3 regions of the Planococcus donghaensis genome follow, and region 1 is predicted to be linked to each of the others. Evidence: riboswitches for the same ligand, from Rfam matches in the RefSeq annotation. Region 1 holds a riboswitch; each other region holds the start of a gene.
What was found. Region 1 has a riboswitch for lysine ahead of dapA (4-hydroxy-tetrahydrodipicolinate synthase). Riboswitches for the same ligand answer to the same signal wherever they lie in the genome.
Positions count from the first base shown of each region.

Region 2: linked by a shared signal. The riboswitch ahead of BCM40_RS05460 (Na+/H+ antiporter NhaC family protein) and the one ahead of dapA (4-hydroxy-tetrahydrodipicolinate synthase) in region 1 are both predicted to bind lysine.
Region 3: linked by a shared signal. The riboswitch ahead of BCM40_RS06535 (aspartate kinase) and the one ahead of dapA (4-hydroxy-tetrahydrodipicolinate synthase) in region 1 are both predicted to bind lysine.

Region 1 covers NZ_CP016543.2:2,984,952-2,992,510, reverse strand. Annotated here, with positions in the region: gene BCM40_RS14725 (alpha/beta fold hydrolase) at 1-399, shown strand, start outside; gene BCM40_RS14720 (GGDEF domain-containing protein) at 372-1,349, shown strand; gene dapA (4-hydroxy-tetrahydrodipicolinate synthase) at 1,403-2,293, opposite strand; lysine riboswitch at 2,421-2,599, opposite strand; gene BCM40_RS14710 (class I SAM-dependent methyltransferase) at 2,706-3,323, shown strand; gene ypfJ (KPN_02809 family neutral zinc metallopeptidase) at 3,377-4,222, shown strand; gene BCM40_RS14700 (TraB/GumN family protein) at 4,355-5,521, shown strand; gene BCM40_RS14695 (hypothetical protein) at 5,635-5,880, shown strand; gene BCM40_RS14690 (efflux RND transporter permease subunit) at 5,982-7,559, shown strand, end outside.
Region 2 covers NZ_CP016543.2:1,100,761-1,108,319, reverse strand. Annotated here, with positions in the region: gene BCM40_RS05475 (YutD family protein) at 1-171, opposite strand, end outside; gene lipA (lipoyl synthase) at 187-1,110, opposite strand; gene BCM40_RS16380 (methionine/alanine import family NSS transporter small subunit) at 1,253-1,384, opposite strand; gene BCM40_RS05465 (sodium-dependent transporter) at 1,400-2,920, opposite strand; gene BCM40_RS05460 (Na+/H+ antiporter NhaC family protein) at 3,114-4,688, opposite strand; lysine riboswitch at 4,797-4,978, opposite strand; gene BCM40_RS05455 (bifunctional metallophosphatase/5'-nucleotidase) at 5,050-6,393, opposite strand; gene BCM40_RS05450 (sulfite exporter TauE/SafE family protein) at 6,406-7,233, opposite strand; gene BCM40_RS05445 (DUF72 domain-containing protein) at 7,233-7,559, opposite strand, start outside.
Region 3 covers NZ_CP016543.2:1,301,437-1,308,995, reverse strand. Annotated here, with positions in the region: gene sdhA (succinate dehydrogenase flavoprotein subunit) at 1-1,567, opposite strand, end outside; gene BCM40_RS06540 (succinate dehydrogenase cytochrome b558 subunit) at 1,613-2,227, opposite strand; gene BCM40_RS06535 (aspartate kinase) at 2,582-3,844, opposite strand; lysine riboswitch at 3,971-4,145, opposite strand; gene uvrC (excinuclease ABC subunit UvrC) at 4,182-5,978, opposite strand; gene trxA (thioredoxin) at 6,030-6,344, opposite strand; gene BCM40_RS06520 (electron transfer flavoprotein subunit alpha/FixB family protein) at 6,549-7,514, opposite strand.

The DNA.
Region 1 (7,559 bases):
TTTGAGCGATCGGACATTGATGAATTATTAGACATGATGGAGATAAATTATAAAGAATGGGCAAAATATTTGGCTCCTGTAGTGATGTTAAATGAGGAGCGACCTCAACTGGCGGAAAACTTTGAGGAGATATTATGCTCTAATGATCCGATGATTGCACGCCAATTTGCTGAAGTGACTTTTACTTCAGATCTTCGCGATCAATTGGATAAAGTAACAATCCCAACCTTAATTCTTCAGCCGAAATTTGACGCGATTGTACCTGTAGAAATTGGTGCGTACATTCACGAAAAAATCGCTGACAGTCGTTTGGTGATAATGGAAGCGGTGGGACATAACCCGCATTTAAGCGATGTTGAGGAGACCGTAGCATGCATCAAGGGGTACTTGGCGGAGTAGGAGTGAAGACAATGGAACAGCAACTCGATAGAGCACCTTGCGGGTATTTAGTTCTGGACCGGGACTTGCGTATAGTTGAAATCAACAGCACATTGCGGAATTTAACAGGTGTAGAAAATCCGCAACATATTCATGAGTTGCTAACAATCGCATCACGAATGTATTTTCAAACTTACTTTACTCCTTCTATTAAAATGCACGGCACTGTCAATGAGATGTTTTTAACCTTGAAAAGCTCAACAGGATCTATGCCGGCGTTAATGAATGCAGTAGAGTACGATGGATTTTACGAGTGCGCTTTAATACAGATGAGCGTTCGGGGAGAGTATGAAAAAGAATTATTGCGTGCTAAACGCAATGCTGAAGAAATTAATCGCGAGACAATAGATGCTTACGATCAATTACAAAATTTAATGCATGAAGTTGAAGACAAGCAGCAAGAGTTGTTAGCTTTAAATTTAGAACTCCAACAGTTAGCTATTACAGACTCACTAACCGGTTCAAAAAACCGGCGCTATCTGGAAGAACGGCTAACTCATTTTTTAGTGCAAGCAGAAAAAGGGCGCAAAGTTACTATTCTCCTGTTAGATATCGATCATTTCAAGCGAGTTAATGATACCCATGGTCATCAAACAGGTGACGAAGTGTTACAAGAGTTAGCTAGACGTTTAGAAGAAGTTGTCGGATCAACTGGCATTGTGACACGTCTTGGTGGAGAAGAATTTGTGATTATTATGCCAGATATGGGTGCAGAAGAAGGATTGGCTACAGGCGATGCCATATGCAAGCATATGGAGGTAGCTAATTGGCAGAGTGTATCGGTTACTGTCAGTATTGGAGTCGCGGTATATTTGCCTGGTGATGATACTAGCAGCTGGCTGTCGCGGGCAGACAGTTACCTTTACAAAGCAAAAGCAGACGGCAGAAATTGTGCTTACGGACTAATATAAATCAAATCAAAAAAACGCTGAAGTTCATGATGAACTTCAGCGTTTTTTCGGCTTTAGTTTGTTACTGCTTTTGAATGCAAATCAGGTAAAGATGCACGTAACGTCACGGTTTCTTCTACTGTTAATGGAATCATTGGCAAGCGAACGCCGCCTACTTGAACGCCCGTAATGTTAAGAGCTGCTTTAACTGGAGTTGGATTTGGTGCAGCAAACAATGCTTTCATCGTAGGCACTAAGCGTCTGTGAATAGCTGCTGCTGTTTTTACATCACCTGTTTTAAAGCTTGTGATCATGTCTTGCATATCGTTGCCAATAATGTGTGCAGAAACCGAAACAATTCCAGTTCCACCGATTGATAGCATTGGCAGTGTTAAGCTATCATCACCGCTGTAAACAGTAAAAGAGTCAGGCGTATTTTCGATAATTTGTGCTGCGGCGTCTAAATCGCCACTCGCTTCTTTAACGGAAACAATATTGCTAATTTGGGATAAGCGAATGATTGTCTCAGGAGACAAATTAACTACGCTGCGACCAGGAATGTTATAAAGCATCACAGGCAAATTCGTAGACTCGGCGATCGCTTGGAAATGTTGGTACATGCCTTCTTGTGAAGGTTTATTGTAATATGGCGTTACAAGCATGACGCCGTCAACACCGACTTCTTCTGCTTGTTGCGTCAATGAAATAGAAGCACGCGTATTATTCGATCCCGTTCCTGCAATAACCGGAATTCGACCCGCGACTGTGTTTACGGTAAATTGGAATAACTCTACTTTCTCCTCGATTGATAAGGTAGGTGATTCACCTGTTGTACCGGCAACAACAAGGCCATCAGAGCCGTTCGCGATTAAATGCTCGATTAGTTTTTTGGTTGCTGGGAAATCGATTTCTCCTTGTTGGTCGAACGGTGTTACCATTGCTGTAATAATTTGGCCGAAATTCATAAACAACACACCCTTTTCTAATTTTTTTCGTAGCTTAGAGGTGAGGGGCCAGTCAGGAATAAACAAAAAAGCAGCAACAGGGGGTCCTGTTGCTGCAGTAGAAACAATGTTTACCATTCGTTCCTGTGCATCAGATAGCCCTCCATATAGTTACCTATATGACAGTCCTGCATTTGTTAAATACAGACCCAGCGCACGGAAATATGAGCTTTCCGTCACTTCGGCAAATCCCCCTTTCGGCAAACGTCAATGGACCTCATCGTCCTCATTTTGCGTACTGATGGTTTTTGCGCCTCTATCCTACTCCATAAAAATGGAGCAAGAAATATTGAATTAGCTGTACTATAACAAATATCTCTGTTAATTGCAAGATGAAAACGTAAAATTTTAGTGAGGAAGGAAGTGGGACGAAATGGACGAGCAAGTGTATGACAATCACCTAAACATCATAACTGTGGGGCACCAACAAGGATTTACCGATTCTCTACATCATCATCGCTATGAGCCAACTCCGTATGATTTACTCGATGTGTTGTTCACACATTATCCGGTGATTTCAGAAGATCAACTTGTCGATGTTGGATGTGGCAAAGGACGTTTAAACTTTTATGTTTATCATTTCTTTGGAACAAAAAGTGCTGGAATTGAGATGAATCCGGTATTTTACGCTGAAGCTCTTGAAAATAAAAAAAGGTATCTTGAGCAGCACGAAGACGCTGAGTCGAGCATTAGCTTCTATAATTGCTTAGCACAAGACTACCAAGTCGCAGACCAAGACAATAAATTTTACTTTTTTAATCCTTTTTCAGTGCAAGTATTCATCTCTTTTCTCAATAATGTTTTGCGCTCTGCTGAAGAGGCTCCGCGAACAGTCGATATCGTTTTATTTTTTGCCCCACAAGAGTATAGCGAGTACTTAGAAACGAGCACAGCTTTTCTATTAGTAAAAGAAATTCAGTTGCCCGATTTCCATAAAGAACCGCGTGAACGATTTTTAATTTATCGCCTATGTAAAATGGATTTAAACTAAGTCGATAACGGGTATGCTTAACTATAAAATCATAGTGAAACGAGGGACCTTTTATGGACTGGAAAGGCAGAAAAGCCAGCAGGAACGTTGAAGATCGAAGAGGCAAAGGTGGAGCGATTGTAGCCGGAGGAGGTATCGGGGGTATTCTAATCGTCCTACTCGTCGCTTTTTTAGGTGGCGACCCAGGAGTTATTATGGATCAATTAGGTGGATCTTCAGGAACTACTTCCAATCAGCCTTACGAAGCCACACCCGAAGAAGAAGAGTTGGCTGAATTTGTCTCAGTCGTCCTTGCAGATACGGAAGACGTTTGGACAGAAGTTTTTGCTGAAGAAGGCATGGAATATGTAGAACCAACACTCGTCCTGTACACAGGCAGTGTTGAATCGGCTTGCGGAACAGCGGGAGCATCGATTGGACCGTTTTATTGTCCAGGCGATTACAAACTTTACATCGATTTAAGTTTCTACAATGAATTACAAACGCAATTCCAAGCACCGGGCGATTTCGCGATGGCATACGTCGTGGCACATGAAGTTGGTCACCATGTTCAAAATTTACTTGGCGTGATGGAAGAAGTACAACCGCTGCGCAATCAATTAAGTGAAGAAGAATACAATAAAGTGCAGGTTCGCTTAGAACTTCAAGCGGATTATTTATCAGGTGTGTGGGCTCATCATGCGCAAGGCATGGGATATTTAGAAGAAGGTGACTTGCAAGAAGCATTAACGGCAGCAAGTGCTGTAGGAGACGATACCATTCAACAACGTGCGCGTGGGTACGTCGTTCCTGAAAGTTTTACACACGGGAGTTCAGAACAACGACAACGCTGGTTTAAAAAAGGATTTCAATCCGGTAATTTAAAAGATGGCGATACGTTCAATGCGCCTGATTTGTGATCTTTTTCTGCTTTTCTCCGTGAAACAAAAGGGTGCAACGTTGATATTTTTGCAATTCTGATTCATTATAAAGAATAGACAGTCTTTTCATCTGAGATGAGGGGAAATATAGTTCTACGAAGGAAGTACAACATGATTGAGGATAATATTACACGCATAGAATACGGCGAAAAAGAATTAATCCTAATCGGGACGGCACACGTTTCTAAAGCAAGTGCTGAACAGGTGAAGGCAGTTATTGAAGCAGAACAGCCTGATTCGGTTTGTATCGAATTGGATGCACAACGCTATGAATCGGTAACGCAAGATAGCAAATGGAAAGAAACCGATATTTTTAAAGTGATCAAAGACAAAAAGGCGAGTTTATTGTTGATGAACTTAGCGATTTCTTCGTTTCAAAATCGGTTAGCCGATCAGTTTGGCATTAAACCTGGTCAAGAAATGATTCAAGGAATTGCCTCTGCTAAAGAAGCTGGAGCAGAACTTGTATTAGCGGATCGCAATATTCAAGTGACGTTTTCACGTATTTGGGGCAATATCGGCTTTATGGGAAAAGCGCAACTGCTCACTTCTGTATTCTTTAGCATTTTTAGCAAAGAAACTATTTCAGAAGAAGACTTGGAAAAGATGAAGTCACAAGATACGTTGAACGCGGTGATGGATGATTTTACCCAAGTTTTTCCAAAACTAAAAACACCACTTATTGATGAACGTGATCAGTATTTGGCACAAAAAATAAAAGAAGCTCCTGGTAAAAAAATCGTCGCTGTTTTGGGTGCCGCTCATGTGCCAGGAATCATTAAAGAAGTGCATAACGACCACGATTTAAAGAAACTCTCAGAAGTTCCACCTAAATCGAAATGGCCAAAAGTTATTGGGTGGGCCATTCCATTGGCGTTGGTTGCGATGATCGCTATTACGTTCATGAACAACCCAGCAGCAGGAATTGACCAAACCGTTAGTTGGATTTTGTGGACAGCCTGTCTTGGCGCAATTGGTGCAGCAATTGCTTTTGGTCACCCATTAGCAATTTTAACAGCGTTTGTCGGCGGGCCAATTGGCGCCTTACATCCTCTTTTGGCTGCCGGATGGTTTTCGGGACTGGCCCAAGCCTATGTTCGTCGTCCCAATGTTGGAGATTTCCAAACCTTGTCGAAAGACGTTTTTACGCTCAAAGGATTTTGGGACAATAAAGTAACACGTGTTTTATTGGTTGTGGTACTGACGAATTTAGGCACGGCAGCTGGGAACGTTATTGGCGGCTTAGATGTTATTCGATTGTTTTTCCAAAACCTATAAAATGTATGTGAGAAGGCAGCCTAAAAGGCTGTCTTTTTTTGTGAGGACGTATGTTTATTTTGAAAATCGGGTATAGATTAATTGAGGAATAGGATGAACGGAGGCGCATAAACATGAGCTTTTTTCTAGTTGGAATTTTGCTGTGGTCTCTGGTGATTGGGGCAGTTGTCTTGGCGATTATCGGTCTGTGGAAACGATCATGGAAAGCGCTGGCTTGGAGCGGAATTGCACTTTTGGCCCCGATGGCGCTGATTTTTTGGGGTGGAGAAGGCATTTGGTTCCGAGTATCCATTGTACTACCGCTGTTGTTATTTGTAGCCGCCTATTGGATGAAGCAACAGCAAATGCCAAGTTTGTAAACCAGATGGAGAGATCCATCTGGTTTTTTTTCGAGCTTTCCACTAGTGTTTTCAGTCTCGAAGTTATACAATTGTTATACAAAAGTTAGGGGGGCAGAATAATGAACTACATACTAGAACGAAGCAAATTATTCATATTTTTAATTTTAATTCTGTCGATTGTGGGAGCGTATGTTTTCATTACATTGCCACAACGTGAAATTCCCGAAACACCGTCAAGCCTCGTATTAATATCAACAATTTTGCCAGGTGCGGGACCTGAGGAAGTTGAAACTTCTATTACGAACCCGCTCGAGCGTGAAATTCAAAAAGTTGAGGGCATTGCATCATTGCAATCGATTTCTTCTAATTCCGCTTCTATTATTACGTTAGAAATAGAGGATGGCGAAAACCCGGATGAAGTGGTGAATAGCCTCCAGCAACAAGCGATTAACGCAACTTCAGGGTTCCCCGATAACGCGCAAGAACCAAATGTAGAAAAACTAAGCTTCACTTCTCCTTTAGTATCGTATATGTTTTATGGAGATAAAGAAGAGTTGGCAAATATGGCAGAAGCTTTGTCAGCATTGTCTAAAGAAGTAGAGACCGTTTCTGGTGTTGCTGGAACGACTGTTAAAGGATTGAATTCACAAGAAGTGTTAATCGAGTTGAATAGTGAAGAACTAGCAGCTAATCAGCTTCAACCATTTGAAGTGCTCGAATCTCTGCAACAAGCAAATCAGCCATTGTCTCTTGGTACGCATGATAACGGCAATGAGCAAATCAGTTTAACTGTGCAACAAGGTCAAGGCATTGAAAAACTAAAAGAATTACAAGTCGGCACTGCTGCAGTGCCACTTGCAAATGTTGCAACGATTGAAATAGTCGATCAACAAACGAAAGATATTGTAACATTTGAAGGCGAAAACGCTATTTCATACACCGTGTTTTTGCAAACAGCCCAAGATGTTCCTGCAGTTGATCAAAAAGTCTCTAGCATCATTGACGAATTTACCACAGAATTACCGGCGGGCGTTCAAGCTGAAAAATACGTATCTCAAGCAGAAAGCGTCAATAACATCTTTGACAGCTTGTATGTTTCATTGGCAATTGCAGTACTTGCCGTATTGATCGTCACGACAGCCGGATTGACGTTGTTTGGTTCGTTTGCGGTTGCATTGACGGTACTGGCTTCCGTGTTAATCGGGATGATTCCCATTCCGTGGTTGGGTGTCGATTTAAACCAAATTTCCGTGATTGGTCTCATTATTGCCATCGGGATTTTAGTCGATGACAGTATTGTTGTAAACGATAATATCCAACGAAGATATAAACTAGGGGATTCCGCCCTCAATGGCGCGATTACAGGAGTCCGCGAGGTGTATCCATCTATCATTGCTTCTAGTTTGGCGATTGTTGTTACGTTTACACCGCTATTGTTACTATCAGGTGGCAATGGAGCTTTTATCAAAGCCTTACCAAGTATTTTAATCACCACAATCATTGCATCAACAATCTTGTCGATTACTCTTGTCCCAATGATGCAATATTTAAAAACAAAACGAAAAGCAAACAAAGTATCAAAAACTCCTGGGTTTTTAGGGAAGCCACTCGAGAAAATGGCTTTGTTTTATTCCAATAAAGTTTTGCGTAGTGTATTAAAACGCCCAATACTTGTTGGGGGCGGCGGTTTGTTAATC
Region 2 (7,559 bases), 1.4 Mb from region 1:
GTTTGTATCTTCAAAAAAGCCTTTTAACCGTAATTGTCCATAGCCCCAGTCACCTAATATATAATCATATTTCGATAAAATTTCGCTATAACGGGTAGTGATAGCCTCTTCTTTAAAGCCTTCCCGGTGGTCAATTAGTATATCGTATTGCCATTGATCCAATGTAATCATTTTCTTCACCATCCATTAGCTGTTTATAGCAGCTGCTTGTATATCGCCGAGACGCTGACGCTCTTTAGCAGCTGCATTGACTTGCTCATCCGCATGGTAGCTGCTACGAACCAACGGACCTGCCTGGCAATGCGAAAATCCTTTAGTCATCGCAATTTCCCACAACTCCTTGAATTCTTTCGGCGAATAATATTTTTGTACACTTAAGTGTTTTTTCGATGGTTGTAAATACTGACCGATCGTCATGATATCAACATCGTTCGCACGTAAGTCATCCATCACTTCGATAATTTCTTCTTTTGTTTCACCCAATCCAATCATCAATGAAGATTTTGTTGGAATTTCGGGATGCATTTCTTTTGAACGTTTTAATAGTTCAAGTGAGCGGTCATATTTAGCGCGAGCACGAACTCTTGGCGTCAGGCGACGCACCGTTTCGATATTGTGATTTAAAATATCTGGCTTGGCATCCATTAGTCGCTCTAGATTTTCATATACACCGCCCATATCAGACGGTAAAACTTCAATAGTCGTAAATGGATTTGCACGTTTGATCGCTCGGATGGTTTCAGCAAAAACTGCTGAACCCCCGTCTTTTAAATCATCTCGTGCAACTGCTGTGATAACTGCATGTTTTAAATTCATCATTTTTACAGAGGCTGCAACACGTTCTGGTTCTTGTAGATCCAATTCATTTGGCAATCCAGTTTTGACTGCACAAAAACGACAAGCTCTTGTACAAACCGCTCCTAAAATCATAAACGTAGCAGTTCTTCGCGTTCCCCAACATTCATGGATATTTGGACATTTAGCTTCTTCGCAAACCGTATTCAAGTTGTTTTCTCGCATCATTTTTTTTAAATCTGTATAGTTTTCATTGGTGTTTAATTTTATTTTTAACCAATCAGGCTTTCTGAGATGTTCTTTTTTTTCTGACATGCACATCTTCCCCTGTCTATCTTATTTGAATTGGAATCTCATTCTATTCCAAATGTATCATAAAGGTGTGTTCCTCACAAGTTGCCATAGTGCCACAAATCCATAGAAAAACCCGGAAACGTTTCGTTTCCGGGCTAGTATCTTATACGTTATTTGCAGCGTTACCGTTACGTTTCTTTTTGCTGGTGTTAACTGCGTGAAAAATACTAGCAGCTAAACCGCCCCAAACTAAAACCATTCCGATAACCATGACTAAAATTGAACTCGCTGACATTTGCTACTCCCCCTTTTAACTACGCTCATCGTATTCGTTTTGGTTTTTATGCCACTTAGCGATAGAGAACAAAATACCAAATACTATTGCCGCAGAAGCTACTGCAACGCCTCCGGATAAAGTAAACATAGTCGAATATCCTTCATAGTTTCCAGTTTCTGTTTCGAACTCCTGTAGAATATTCATTTTCAGTAGTCCGAACATCATGTAGCCTAAAACGATTGGCGTAATGATTCCAAGACTAACTTTCCACCATGCACCTAGGTTGATATCTGAAATTTCATTTGCGTGTGCTTTAAGCAAATCTGCTTTTCGGAATACCCATACTACTAGCACAACTTCTACTAGACCTACTGCAGCAACACCAAATTGGTTGATAAAGTAATCTGCAAGATCTAGGAAGAACAATCCACCTTGAGTTGCGAATAAGATTGAAATTAATGCCGCAAGTCCGCCACCAAAAAGAACAGCTTTTCTGCGAGAAATGCCAAATTTCTCAGTGAATCCAGCAACATATGTTTCTGTAATTGACATTAATGACGTTAGTCCAGCAAGTGTTAAGGATAGGAAGAATAAGAATCCAAACAATCCGTTAAAACTTGGAAACTCGTTAATGATTTGTGGGAAAACAACAAATGCAAGTCCAACACCACCTGCAGCAACATCTGCAACTGCAACGCCTTGTTGTGTCGCCATGAAGCCAAGTGCTGCGAAAACACCAATACCCGCTAATAATTCAAAACTTGAGTTTGCAAACCCTGTAATAAAAGCATTATTTGTAATATCGGATTTTTTCGGTAAATAACTTGAATAAGTAATCATGATTGCAAATGCGACAGATAAACTAAAGAAGATATGTCCATAAGCAGCGACCCAAACTGTCGGATTCATAATGGCCGTGAAATCTGGTTGGAAAAAGGCTTCCAAACCTAGCGCAGCTCCATCAAGCGTTACCGCACGAATAACGACTGCTAGGAAAATAATAACCAAAGTTGGGATGAAAATCCGGTTAGCCATTTCAATTCCTTTTTTAACTCCTGCAAGTAAAATACCAAGTGTTATCACCCACACTAATACAAGCGGGATAAAGACGCCCCAAACTACTCCACCCGTTTGTCCTGGGCTCACAGTCAGTTGTAAAAATTCGTTAAACAAGAAATCTTGTGTGTCTGTACCCCATGCTTGGTTGAAAGAAAATATAGTATAGCGCATAGCCCAAGCGATAATAACCGCATAGTATACAGATATAACAAAGGACACAAATACGGCCCACCAACCAAGCCATTCTAATTTTTTACCGCCCATACGGAAAAATGATAACGGTGCTGACCCTCTATACTTGTGGCCGATCGTGAATTCTAAAATTAAAATTGGTATACCGGCAGTCAGTAGTGCAAACAGATACGGTATGAAAAAGGCACCCCCACCATTATCAAAGGCAACATACGGAAAACGCCAAATGTTCCCTAACCCTACTGCAGAGCCGACAGCTGCCATAATAAAACCAGCACGTGTACCCCATTGCGAACGTTCCATCTCTCTTCCCCCTTGTTTTCCCATTCTTTTTACATAAAAATAGGAATTTTGTTTGTTTTCAGATTATTAACTAATCTAAAATTAGTATACCGAGAGAGCGCTTTAATGTAAAGACACTTTCGCAATATAATTGAAAAAAACTATTGCGACAAAAGTAAAAAGGCAGAGGATAAGCTCCTCTGCCTTACTTTCATTAATTATTTTGTTGTTTTTCAATAATAGTTGTTCGTTGTGACCAAACAACGAATAACACTGCTAAAACAATCAGCACAGCGCCTAATGATATCCATAAAGAGCCGGTATACCCTATGACAATATACCCGACAGCAGCAATGCCCGCAGCTGTTAGTGCATACGGTATTTGCGTTAAAACATGGTCCATATGGTTACTTCCTGCTCCTGTTGAGGACAAGATGGTCGTATCAGAAATCGGTGAACAATGGTCACCAAATACAGCACCTGCTAAAACTGCTGATAGTGCTGGCAATAATAGAGCTGGTTCCGCTTCAATCATAATTGTTCCAGCGATCGGTAAAAGAATACCGAAAGAACCCCAAGAAGTTCCTGTAGAAAAAGCCATAACGCCAGCTAATACAAACAATAAGACTGGCAAAATCGCTGTAGGAACATTGCCGTCAGAAACGACACCCGCTAAATATGCGCCTGTTTCTAATCCACCAATTAAGGAAGTCAATGACCAAGCAAATATTAGGATTAAAACGGCACCCATCATAGATTTGATACCTGCCCAGATCCCTTTGCCAATCCAGCCAACATTAGCTGTTTTGTTTGTTTTCATTTGTAGTGCGTAAAGAATAATAGATGTTAAAGCACCTAATACTCCCCCTACTAATAATGAAGCTGGTACATCGGTATTTTCAAAGATTAACCAAATATCAAATACTTGGCCAGCATTTTGGTAGCCAGTCCAAATCATTGCAACCACTGTTCCAACGATCAACAGTAAAATCGGAAGCAATAAATCTCTCACGTGTCCATGTGAATGAGATGGAAATTCTTCTTTCATTTCACCTGGAATTGTTTTTTCAGGATCAAAAAGCTGTCCTTTTGAAATAGCTAGCACTTCGTGTTTTTTCATTTCGCCAAAATCAACATCGCGAATTGCGACAAAAAAGACGATGGCAAGTGAAGCAACCACATAAAAGTTCATTGGTGCCATCCAAAGAAATGCTTCAAGTGCAGAATATTCGACGAAAGTTTGTCCAGCTAAAATGGTAGCTATAATACCGATAATTGCTGCTCCCCAACTTGATACAGGAGAAACTACGCAAACCGGTGCTGCAGTCGAATCAATAAAGTAAGCGAGTTTCGCACGCGAAACTTTGTATTTGTCTGTAATTGGACGTGCTACTTGCCCAACAGTCAATGCATTAAAATAATCATCGATAAAGATGACCATTCCAAGAACAACCGTTAATACTTTGGCACCACGGCGAGATTTAATGTGATTTGATGCCCATTCGGCGAAAGCATGACTGCCTCCTGAGAGACTAACAAACGCTGTAATAACTCCCAACAATAGTAGAAACAATAGGATAAAGACATTATAAGCGTTAAAACCGCCGTCCCAAAAAATAATTGCGAATGATGTAGCAAGTTCCTGCAAGGCCTCAAGTGGCGAAAACCACGTAAGGATAATAGCTGCTGCCACAATACCTGCACCTAATGACAATAGTACACGGCGTGTTAATAGGACCATTACAATTGCAATAATCGGTGGCAAGATCGAAAAAATTGTATTCTCCAAAATAACTCCTCCTTATTTTTGATGGGTGAAATTGAGACAAAAAAGGCTGACCTCTCCACTTGGATTCAGTCAGCCTTCTACAATTCGTCTGTGCGATAAAACATCAAACAACCCTGTAGCCCTCCATTCAAACTTGCGCTCAAATGACAGTGACATTCTTGTTCAGAATGACCCCAATCCACTTCCTATGACCATAAGAAATAAATTTCGGCAAAACTTCCTTTCAGATGCGTTCAACGCGGTCACACTCGCGCACCCTACTGATTAGTCCTGCAGCCTCTACCCACCATTATAACTTTCTTCTTTAGCATAGCCCAAAATCACTACAAAATCAACTGAATATATATTCCAACTGTCATTACTATTTTATCGCTTTGTTATGAAAATATTGACCGAATACATCACGCAGAAATTCTGGCATGAAATATGTTTTCGTCGCTCTTTTTAAACTCGGGAAAAAATAACCAAATGTCAGCATGTCTAACGTAACCAATTGATATTTTTGATCGTGTACAACCCGTTGACCTTTAATATAAAGACGGCGGTCAATGATTTCCATGTTCAAATGAATCATTTTACCAAATACTGCTCCGCGGAAACCCATTCCTTTTAACTCAATTTGTGGCCATTCTGAATTTAAAGACTGCAAATAAATCTCTTTTAATTCTGCACCGCTTAACTCCACTACACACGGATTAATCGGATGAGGCAACATTTTATGAAAATTATATCGTGTCATCGCACCTTCATGTATATCTTCCATAAATATACCGGCGTTAAATAATGCACAATCTGCACCTGTGAATTCAATCATTGCTTGCCCAAATAACGTGGCAAGCTCTGAATCCTTAAACCACTCTGCCTTCAATTTTTTATCGCTATAATACACGATTTCATTCATTTGGATTTTGCCTTGTTCAACTAGATGTTTATCAAAATCTTCTTGTACTTCGCATAACTGCGACACTTCAATTAACCGAGCTGAACTTTTTCCAAACTCCTCTTCTACTGCCATATGTCCGATATAAAAACCAAACTTTCCTGCAGCTCCAAGTAATGTATCTCCTTGCCATTTCCCATCATGAAAAACATGATGGGTATGTGCACCTAAAATAATATTGAGTTGCGGACAAAGTTCCGCTAATAGTTCATCATCTTTTATCCCTAAATGAGACAAACAAATAATTAAATCGGTTTTGTCTTTAATTTCTTCTACCGATTGAATAATCGACTCTTTTGCATCGGTGATTTGCCAACCGAGTTTGCGATAAAAAGGAGTAAACTCTGCTGTTGCCCCCACTAATCCAATGCGTGTGCCATTTGCTGTCCGAATAATTCGGTGGGGTTTGGCCCACTTTGGTCGGTTGCCATGAAGATCAAATAGATTCGATACCACAACATCAAAATTAGCTTGAACATACAAATCATTTAGCTCTTCTTTAGACAACGTAATGCCCTCATTATTACCGATTGTCACCGCGTCATATCCTGCTTCGTTAAGTAACTGGATATTGCCTTTTCCTGCAGTACCTTCTGTAAATGGATGCGAACGGTCGACATGGTCGCCTATATCCAAAACCAGACAAATGTCCCCTTCTTCTTCATGCCACCTTTTTCGTTCAGCTAAAAATGATTTAATGCGTGGCCAATTTGCAAAATGACTGTGTAAATCATTTGTATGGTAAATATGAATAGTTTCGCTCATGAAAACACCTCTTTAAATGCTAAATATTCCTTCATAAATTGAACGTATCCCAAGCACGAGTAATACAATTCTCAAAATGGTGACCAACATTTCCGAATTGAGGCGTTTGTTTAACGCTGCACCTATTTTCGCACCCATATAGGCCCCTGGCACGACTGCAAGTGTGTAAATCCACGGCACATTCCCCAACGAAATATGCGTAACAGAGTTTACCAGTGCTGATAGAAACACCATTAACATCGATGTCCCAACAGCTACATGAGGAGGGAATAAGAACAAAAGAATCATCGCTGGGACAATGATAGACCCGCCACCAATACCAAATAGACCAGAAGCAACGCCAACAAAAAATGTTAATAACAAAGCAAACCAGATTGGATAGCCATAAACATATTCTTTTTTTTCTCTGTCTGTAAACGTTGTTTTTCGACCGTTCTCCACAAACCATTGAACTGCATTAAGATGGTCACGCAATAACAGCAACAAGGATAGAAAAACTAAAAGAATCCCAAAATATAAGTTGAAGGAGGGTAAGTCTAAATTTTTATTAATAAAAGCACCGACAATTGTTCCCGGTGCACTACCTGCAAAAAAAATGAATCCACTTTTGTAATCAACTGTTCGAACTTTCATATAGGCTAACGTGGAAGAAAGACCTGTAAAAATCATCATAATAACCGATAACCCAACAATTTTTTGTGGTGAAAGTTCTGGAAAAAATGCAAAGCTAGTGCCCATAAACAGCAAAGCAGGTACCAATATAACGCCCCCACCCAAACCGATTAAAGCACCCAGTATGCCGGACATTATTCCGACAACTGCCATAACGATGAAAACCATTAAAATCCTCCTTCAAATAAATCCAACTGCTTTGGTAAAAGCCCATCAAATGATAGGTTATTCATCTTTTGGAACTGCTTCGCATTACCTGCTGCATGCCCTCCTGAATTGTTATTAAAAATCACATATACATTTTCAGTAGTGTTCGTCAATGTCTTTACGGCTCTACTAATTTCCTCGAGTTCTTCTTTATTGTAATCGTATAAATAACGAACTTCTCTCCAGTTTTGTGCACCTCCAGGATTTACCCAGCCGTGAACATTGCGACCATGTATGCGCAACAACACTTTATCTTTTCTAGTAGATACTGGCACAAGCGGAATTGA
Region 3 (7,559 bases), 1.6 Mb from region 1:
GTGCACCGATAGTGATTGCTCGCGCTAAATGAAGCATATTGCGCAATTGACGTGTAAACATTGCGCCTTGGTTACTCCAAAGTTGCGTATCTGTAATGCTAATCTGATTGAAACGTTCAAGAAGTTCTTGGATTTTTTCATCCGTCTTCTGTAAACGATCGTTGTAACGTACCACTGTTACATTATCCGTCATCCATTCGCCAAGTTCTTTATGAAGAACATACGCGTTTTCTGTACCGTCTAATGCTAAAATTTCTTCCCATTTGCGTTTTTCTTCTGCTTCATGTTGTTCAAAAATTGTTGAAGGAAGATCTTCCGCTAGAACATCAAGGCCTTTAATATAATCAAGAGCGTTTGGTCCTGCGACCATACCGCCATAAATTGCTGAAAGCAATGAGTTTGCACCTAAACGGTTACCGCCATGCTGAGAATAATCACATTCCCCTGCTGCTAAAACACCAGGGATGCTTGTCATTTGATGATCATCAACCCACAGTCCACCCATTGAATAGTGAACAGCCGGGAAAATTTTCATTGGTACTTTGCGTGGGTCATCACCAGTGAATTTCTCATAGATCTCGATGATTCCACCAAGTTTAATATCAAGCTCTTTCGGATCTTTATGTGAAAGATCCAAATAAACCATGTTCTCGCCATTAATGCCGAGCTTTTGGTTAACGCAAACATCAAAAATTTCACGTGTTGCAATATCACGTGGAACTAAGTTACCGTAAGCAGGATATTTTTCTTCAAGGAAATACCAAGGTTTGCCGTCTTTATACGTCCAAATACGTCCACCTTCTCCACGAGCCGATTCTGACATTAAGCGCAGTTTATCGTCTCCTGGAATCGCTGTTGGGTGAATTTGGATAAATTCGCCGTTTGCGTAGTATGCACCTTGTTGATAAACGATAGAAGCCGCTGAACCTGTGTTAATAACAGAGTTTGTCGATTTCCCGAAAATAATTCCCGGACCACCAGTTGCCATAATAACAGCATCTGCGCGGAACGATTTAATTTCCATCGTCGTCATATTTTGAGCAGTGATTCCTTTACCTACGCCTTGCTCATCAAGAACAAGTCCAAGGAATTCCCAACCTTCATACTTCGTGATAAGTCCAGCTACTTCGTAGCGACGAACTTGCTCATCTAATGCATATAATAATTGCTGACCAGTAGTTGCACCAGCAAACGCAGTTCTATGGTACATTGTGCCACCAAAACGACGGAAATCCAAAAGACCTTCCGGCGTACGGTTGAACATAACGCCCATACGATCGAACATACGAATAATTCCAGGTGCCGCGTCTGCCATTGCTTTTACGGGACGTTGATTCGCTAAGAAGTCGCCTCCGTAGACAGTATCATCAAAGTGAATGTCCGGGGAATCCCCTTCACCTTTTGTATTGACCGCTCCGTTAATCCCGCCTTGTGCACATACTGAGTGGGACCGTTTAACGGGAACGATTGAAAATAAATCGGCGGGAGAGCCTGCTTCTGCAACTTTGATTGCTGCCATTAATCCAGCAAGGCCGCCTCCGACGATAGAAATTTTGCCCTTCGCCATGTTAGTATTCACTCCTCTTTTAGTTCACCAATGATTGAAACATTCTTAAACGAACGCAAACAATGCTCTGATACCAATAACCGATAACACAATAAATACTAGAAGCGTGAAATAAGTTGCATTTTTTTGTGCTGCTGCAGATTGCGTAATTCCCCAAGTAACAAGGAAAGACCAAAGTCCGTTTGATAAGTGGAAAGTTGCTGACAACACACCTACGATGTAGAATGCTAACATCCATGGATTGCTTAAGATGTTTTCCATCATGTTAAAATCTGCTTCAGCCGCATTTCCAATTGCCACTTGGAATCTTGTTTCAAAGACGTGCCAAGCGATAAAGACTACTAGGAAGACACCTGTATAACGTTGTGCAATAAATAACATATTGCGCATATAGCTATAATGTCCAGGGTTGTTCTTCGCAGTAAACGCTATGTATAGACCGTAAAACGCATGATACATGAGCGGCAAGTAAATGACAAAGATCTCCAAGAAAATAACGAATGGAAGATTTGCCATGAAATGAGATGCAGTATTGAATGCCTCTTCACCTTGTGTTGCAAAATGGTTGACGATTAAGTGCTGCGTTAAGAATAAACCAATAGGAATAATTCCCAACAATGAGTGCAGCCTGCGCATTAAAAATTCACGATTGTTATCCAAAATTTTACCCCCCTCAAAACTTTAATTGGTAGCGTTCAGAGCAGACGTTTATGGTGAAAGCACCTGAAGCCACGCACCATCATGATACAATAATATGACATATTTATTGTACTCCCCCCCTTTAGGAGCGTCAAGGCAACGAATCGCTTTTAATCAGATAGTTATTACGGCTTTTACCGGCATTACACAAGCGATTCCTTCTAAATCGTCTCGATATGTAAACGTTTTAATAGATTTCCGTTAAAAAGCGATTCTCTAATTGAGAATCGCTTTTTCCAACTAAACTGCTAGGTTCACTCATGCCGCTATTGTTAACAAATTACAATTGAGAATTTGAACATTTTGTGAATAATTTCACGAACTAGTATTTAAAGAAAACTTTTGTGTTGCTTCAATCAACTCTTCTTCAGACAAACCGTAAGCTTCGTGCAAAGCATTTGCTGATTTTGTCATATCAATTTCGGGTACTACGACAGAAATCTTTATCTCTGATGTGCTGACCATTTTAACTGGTATTTCTTTTGTTCTTAAAATATCAAACATACGTGCAGCAACCCCTGGGTTTGACACCATGCCTGATCCTACTATTGAAACTTTTGACAAACCAACTTCCACATTTAATGATAGGAACCCAATTTCTTCTTGTGCTTCAGTTAGAACACGGCGCGTTTCTTCGAGACTTTCTTGACTGATCGAAAAAGAAACCGAAGGCGGAAACTCGTCGCTAATACTTTGAACGATGATATCAACGTCAATTTGATTTTCTGCTAGCTTATTAAAAATATTAGCAAGCGAGCCATTAAACGGTTTTTTATAAGTGACAGTTACACGCGCGACTCCAGGTTCAAATGCCACGCCTCTAACGATTAAGTTTGTTTCCACAGTGATCACCTCTTGTATGATTGTGCCAGGCTCGTCTGAATAACTTGCTCTGACAGATAATGGTACATGATTGTTTTTTGCGAATTCGACTGCTCGCGGATGCAGTACACCCGCCCCAAGATTGGCCAGCTCTAACATTTCGTCATAAGAAATTTGCTGGAGTTTACGCGCACCCGTGACATATCTTGGATCAGATGTATAAACGCCATTAACGTCTGTATAAATTTCACATTTCTCTGCTTTTAAAGCAGCTGCAAGCGCTACTGCTGTCGTATCTGATCCACCTCTACCAAGTGTGGTAATATTGCCGATTTTGTCTACGCCTTGGAAACCAGCCACTACACAAAAATAGCCTTTATCCAATACACGTTCAAGGCGTTCTGTATGAATCTGTTCGATGCGTGCGTTGCGCGGAACCGATTCGGTTTCGATTCCAGCTTGCCAACCGGTAAATGATAAAGCTTCATGACCCAATTTTTTAAAAGCCATCGCCAATAAAGAAATCGTTACTTGCTCTCCTGTGGCTAATAACATATCCATCTCACGCTTTGGCGGATTTGATGAAATTTCCCCAGCTAACCCGAGTAATGTATCGGTTGTTTTGCCCATCGCCGAAACAACAATGACAACGCGTTTGCCTTTTTCTTTTTCACGAATTGCTCTTTTCGCCACACCAATAATTTTTTCCGGTGTCGCAACAGATGTTCCACCAAATTTCATAACAATTGTTTCCATTCTATCCACTCCCACATTTAGTATGTGGCCCTCAAAATGACTAGTGATTTTTCAACTAGACACGAAAAAAGGCAGCCCACCGCATACGCGGCAAACTACCTCTTTTATCATGTACGAAAAACGTCCATGTGAGATAGCCCTCCAGAGATTGACTCTGACAGCCCTGCACTTCTTAAATGCAGAACCAGCATGCGCAATAGCAGTAAAACGCACACTTCGGCGATCGCCCCTTTCACCATCCATCTCAGATTCTGCAAATCTCCGAATGCTTACTATTGACGTCCGCGCCTCTATCATCACTTTTCCAAGTGATTTAATTATTCACTACAATACCACGTTATGATTCACTTGGCAATGTATCTTCTGTGAAATGCTTTTCGATGGACTGTGCCAAAGCTTCCGGCATTCCCGCTTCTTTAATTTCCTCTACAGATGCTTCTTTAATTTTTTTGACAGATCCAAAATGCTTTAGCAATTGCTGTTTCCGTTTCGGCCCTACGCCTTGCAGACCGTCTAGTGCGGATTGTATTGAATTCTTACCACGCAATTGACGATGAAACGTAATAACAAATCGGTGAACTTCGTCTTGTATTCGTTGCAACAAATAAAAAGCTTCACTCGTTCGTTTAAGCGGTACAATTTCAGCTGGTGAACCGTATAATAATTGTGAAGTTTGGTGCTTGGTGTCTTTTGCAAGTCCCGCAATAGGAATCGACAAACCAAGTTCATCTTCTAAAATTTCACGCGCCGACTCCATTTGTCCTTTCCCACCATCGATAACGATCAAATCTGGTAAAGGTAAACCATCTTTTAAAACACGTGAATAGCGTCGACGAATCACTTCACGCATTGCTGCATAATCATCCGGTTTTGATGCGTTTCGTGTTTTGTATTTACGGTAGTCTTTTTTAGATGGTTTCCCGTCAATAAACGTAATCATTGCGGAAACAGCATCTGCACCTTGAATGTGCGAGTTATCAAAAGCTTCAATACGTAATGGCGTTTCGATATTCATTGCTTCTCCTAAATCTACACATGCACCAATTGTCCGTTCTTCTTGGCGCTCTAACAACTGGAACTTCTCTTTGATTGCTACTTCTGCATTTTTTTTCGCTAATGCCACTAATTCTTTTTTCTTACCACGCTGCGGCACAAGTACGCGAACACCAAGCCATTCTTTCAACATGTCCGGATCATCCGCTTCTGGAATTAAGATTTCACTTGGCTTTACGTGATTGGCTTTTTCGTAAAATTGACCAAGAAAAGTCAAAAACTCTTCTTCGGGATCTCTATAAAGCGGAAATAGTGAGACATCTCGTTCGATCAATTTCCCTTGCCGCACAAAAAAGACTTGTACACACATCCAGCCTTTATCAACAGCATATGCAAATACATCGCGATTGGTAAAATCGTTCATCGCCATTTTTTGCTTTTCCATAACGGTTTCAATCATATTGATTTGATCACGGTATTCTTTCGCACGTTCAAATTCCAGGTTTTCTGCTGCTTCAGACATTTTTTCGACCAATTGCTCTTTTACTTCACGGAATCCACCATTCAAGAATTTTGTAATTCCATCGATCAATTCTTGGTAAGTCTCTTTTTCAATCGGTTTTACACAAGGTGCTAAACACTGGCCCAAATGGTAATACAAGCATACGCGGTCTGGCATTGTATGGCATTTGCGCAATGGATATAAACGGTCTAATAACTTTTTAGTTTCTGCCGCTGCATAAGCATTGGGGTAAGGACCAAAGTATTTGCCTTTGTCTTTTTTCACTTGTCTTGTTGTAATCAGTTTTGGATGACGTTCTCCCGTAATTTTTAAATACGGATAGCTTTTATCATCTTTTAACATAATATTGTATTTCGGATCGTATTTCTTGATCAAATTCAATTCTAGAATCAACGCCTCTTTATCAGAAGACGTAATAATGTATTCAAAATCTACAATTTCGTTAACCAAGCGCTGCGTTTTCGTATCGTGACTGCCCGTAAAATATGAGCGAACACGATTTTTCAAAACCTTAGCTTTCCCGACGTATATGACTGTATCTTGTCGATCTTTCATCAAGTAACAGCCGGGCTGGTCAGGCAATATTGCCAATTTATGTCGAATCAATTCGTTTGCCATGTTTATCACCCTATTAAAAAACCGGGCACCATCACTGGACCCGGTTAAGAATTATGCGTGTTTTTCAACCAATTCAGCTAATGCTTCTTTTGGTCGGAAACCAACTACTTTATCAACTGTTTCTCCGTCTTTCATCAATAGTAAAGTTGGAATTGACATAATGCCATAGTTTCCAGCTGTTTCTTGGTTTTGATCGACATCAACTTTTACGATTTTAACTTTATCGCTCATTTCAGCATCTAATTCTTCTAGCACCGGAGCGATCATTTTACATGGTCCGCACCAAGTTGCCCAAAAATCTACTAAAACGAGTCCTTCTGATACTTCTTGTGAAAAGTTCTGATCTGTACCGTGTACAATTGCCATGAATAATTCCTCCTTATGATTAACCAAACTATATACAGAGTATAGCATGTGCCAAAAACACTAGCTATTTTTTTGCCTACTCTTTTAATACCCTTAAATTGTTCTATTAAACGAAGGCTTCTTCGCTTTTACAGATCTTGAAAACTGCCAAACAAAAACAGGCGGAAAAAGTTAAAAAACTTTTTCCGCCTGTTTAACTTCAGATTACATTACTTTTTTAAACTCTTCTGTCAGCATCGGGATAACGTCGAACAAGTCACCAACGATTCCGTAGTCTGCTACTTTAAAGATGTTTGCTTCCGGGTCTTTGTTGATGGCTACAATAACTTTCGAGTTGGACATACCTGCCATATGCTGAATTGCTCCTGAAATACCAGCTGCAATATACAAATCAGGCGTTACGACTTTGCCTGTTTGCCCAATTTGAAGTGAGTAATCGCAATAATCCGCATCACAAGCTCCACGAGATGCACCAACAGCACCACCAAGAAGATTGGCTAACTCTTGTAAAGGTTCAAATCCTTCCGTACTCTTGACACCACGCCCTCCAGCTACAATAACTTTCGCTTCCGAAAGATCGACACCTTCAGTTGATTTGCGGACAACGTTCTTAATAATTGTGCGCAAGTTTGTGATATCAACAGAAAGAGAACTTACATCCCCTGAACGCTCTTGTCTTTCAAGTGGTGCGATGTTGTTCGCACGTACTGTGATAAAGTCAATACCGTCTTTAAGTTTTACTTTTTCAAATGCTTTACCAGAGAAGATTGGGCGAATAAATACAGCATCGTCGCCTTCGCCTTCAATGTCCGTTACGTCCGAAATTAATCCAGCTTGTAACTTAGAAGCAATTTTTGGTGCCAAGTCTTTACCAACAGCTGTATGACCAAAAACAAGTCCTTCTGGTTTTTCTTGTTCAACAACTGCCATAAATGCTTGACCATACCCATCAGATGTATATGATTTCAAATGTGGATGTTCAACCGTAACCACGCGATCAGCACCATATGCAATTAACTCTGCACCGAATTCTTCAACAGCATCGCCGATTAAAACACCTACAACTTCACCGCCGCCAGAAATTTTCTTAGCAGCCGCAATTGCTTCAAATGAAACATTACGTAAAGCGCCTTCGCGCGTTTCGCCTAAAACTAATACTTTCTTCGCCATAGTCCGTTTACCCCCTAAGTAGATGTGAAAACTGTTCCCGATTTT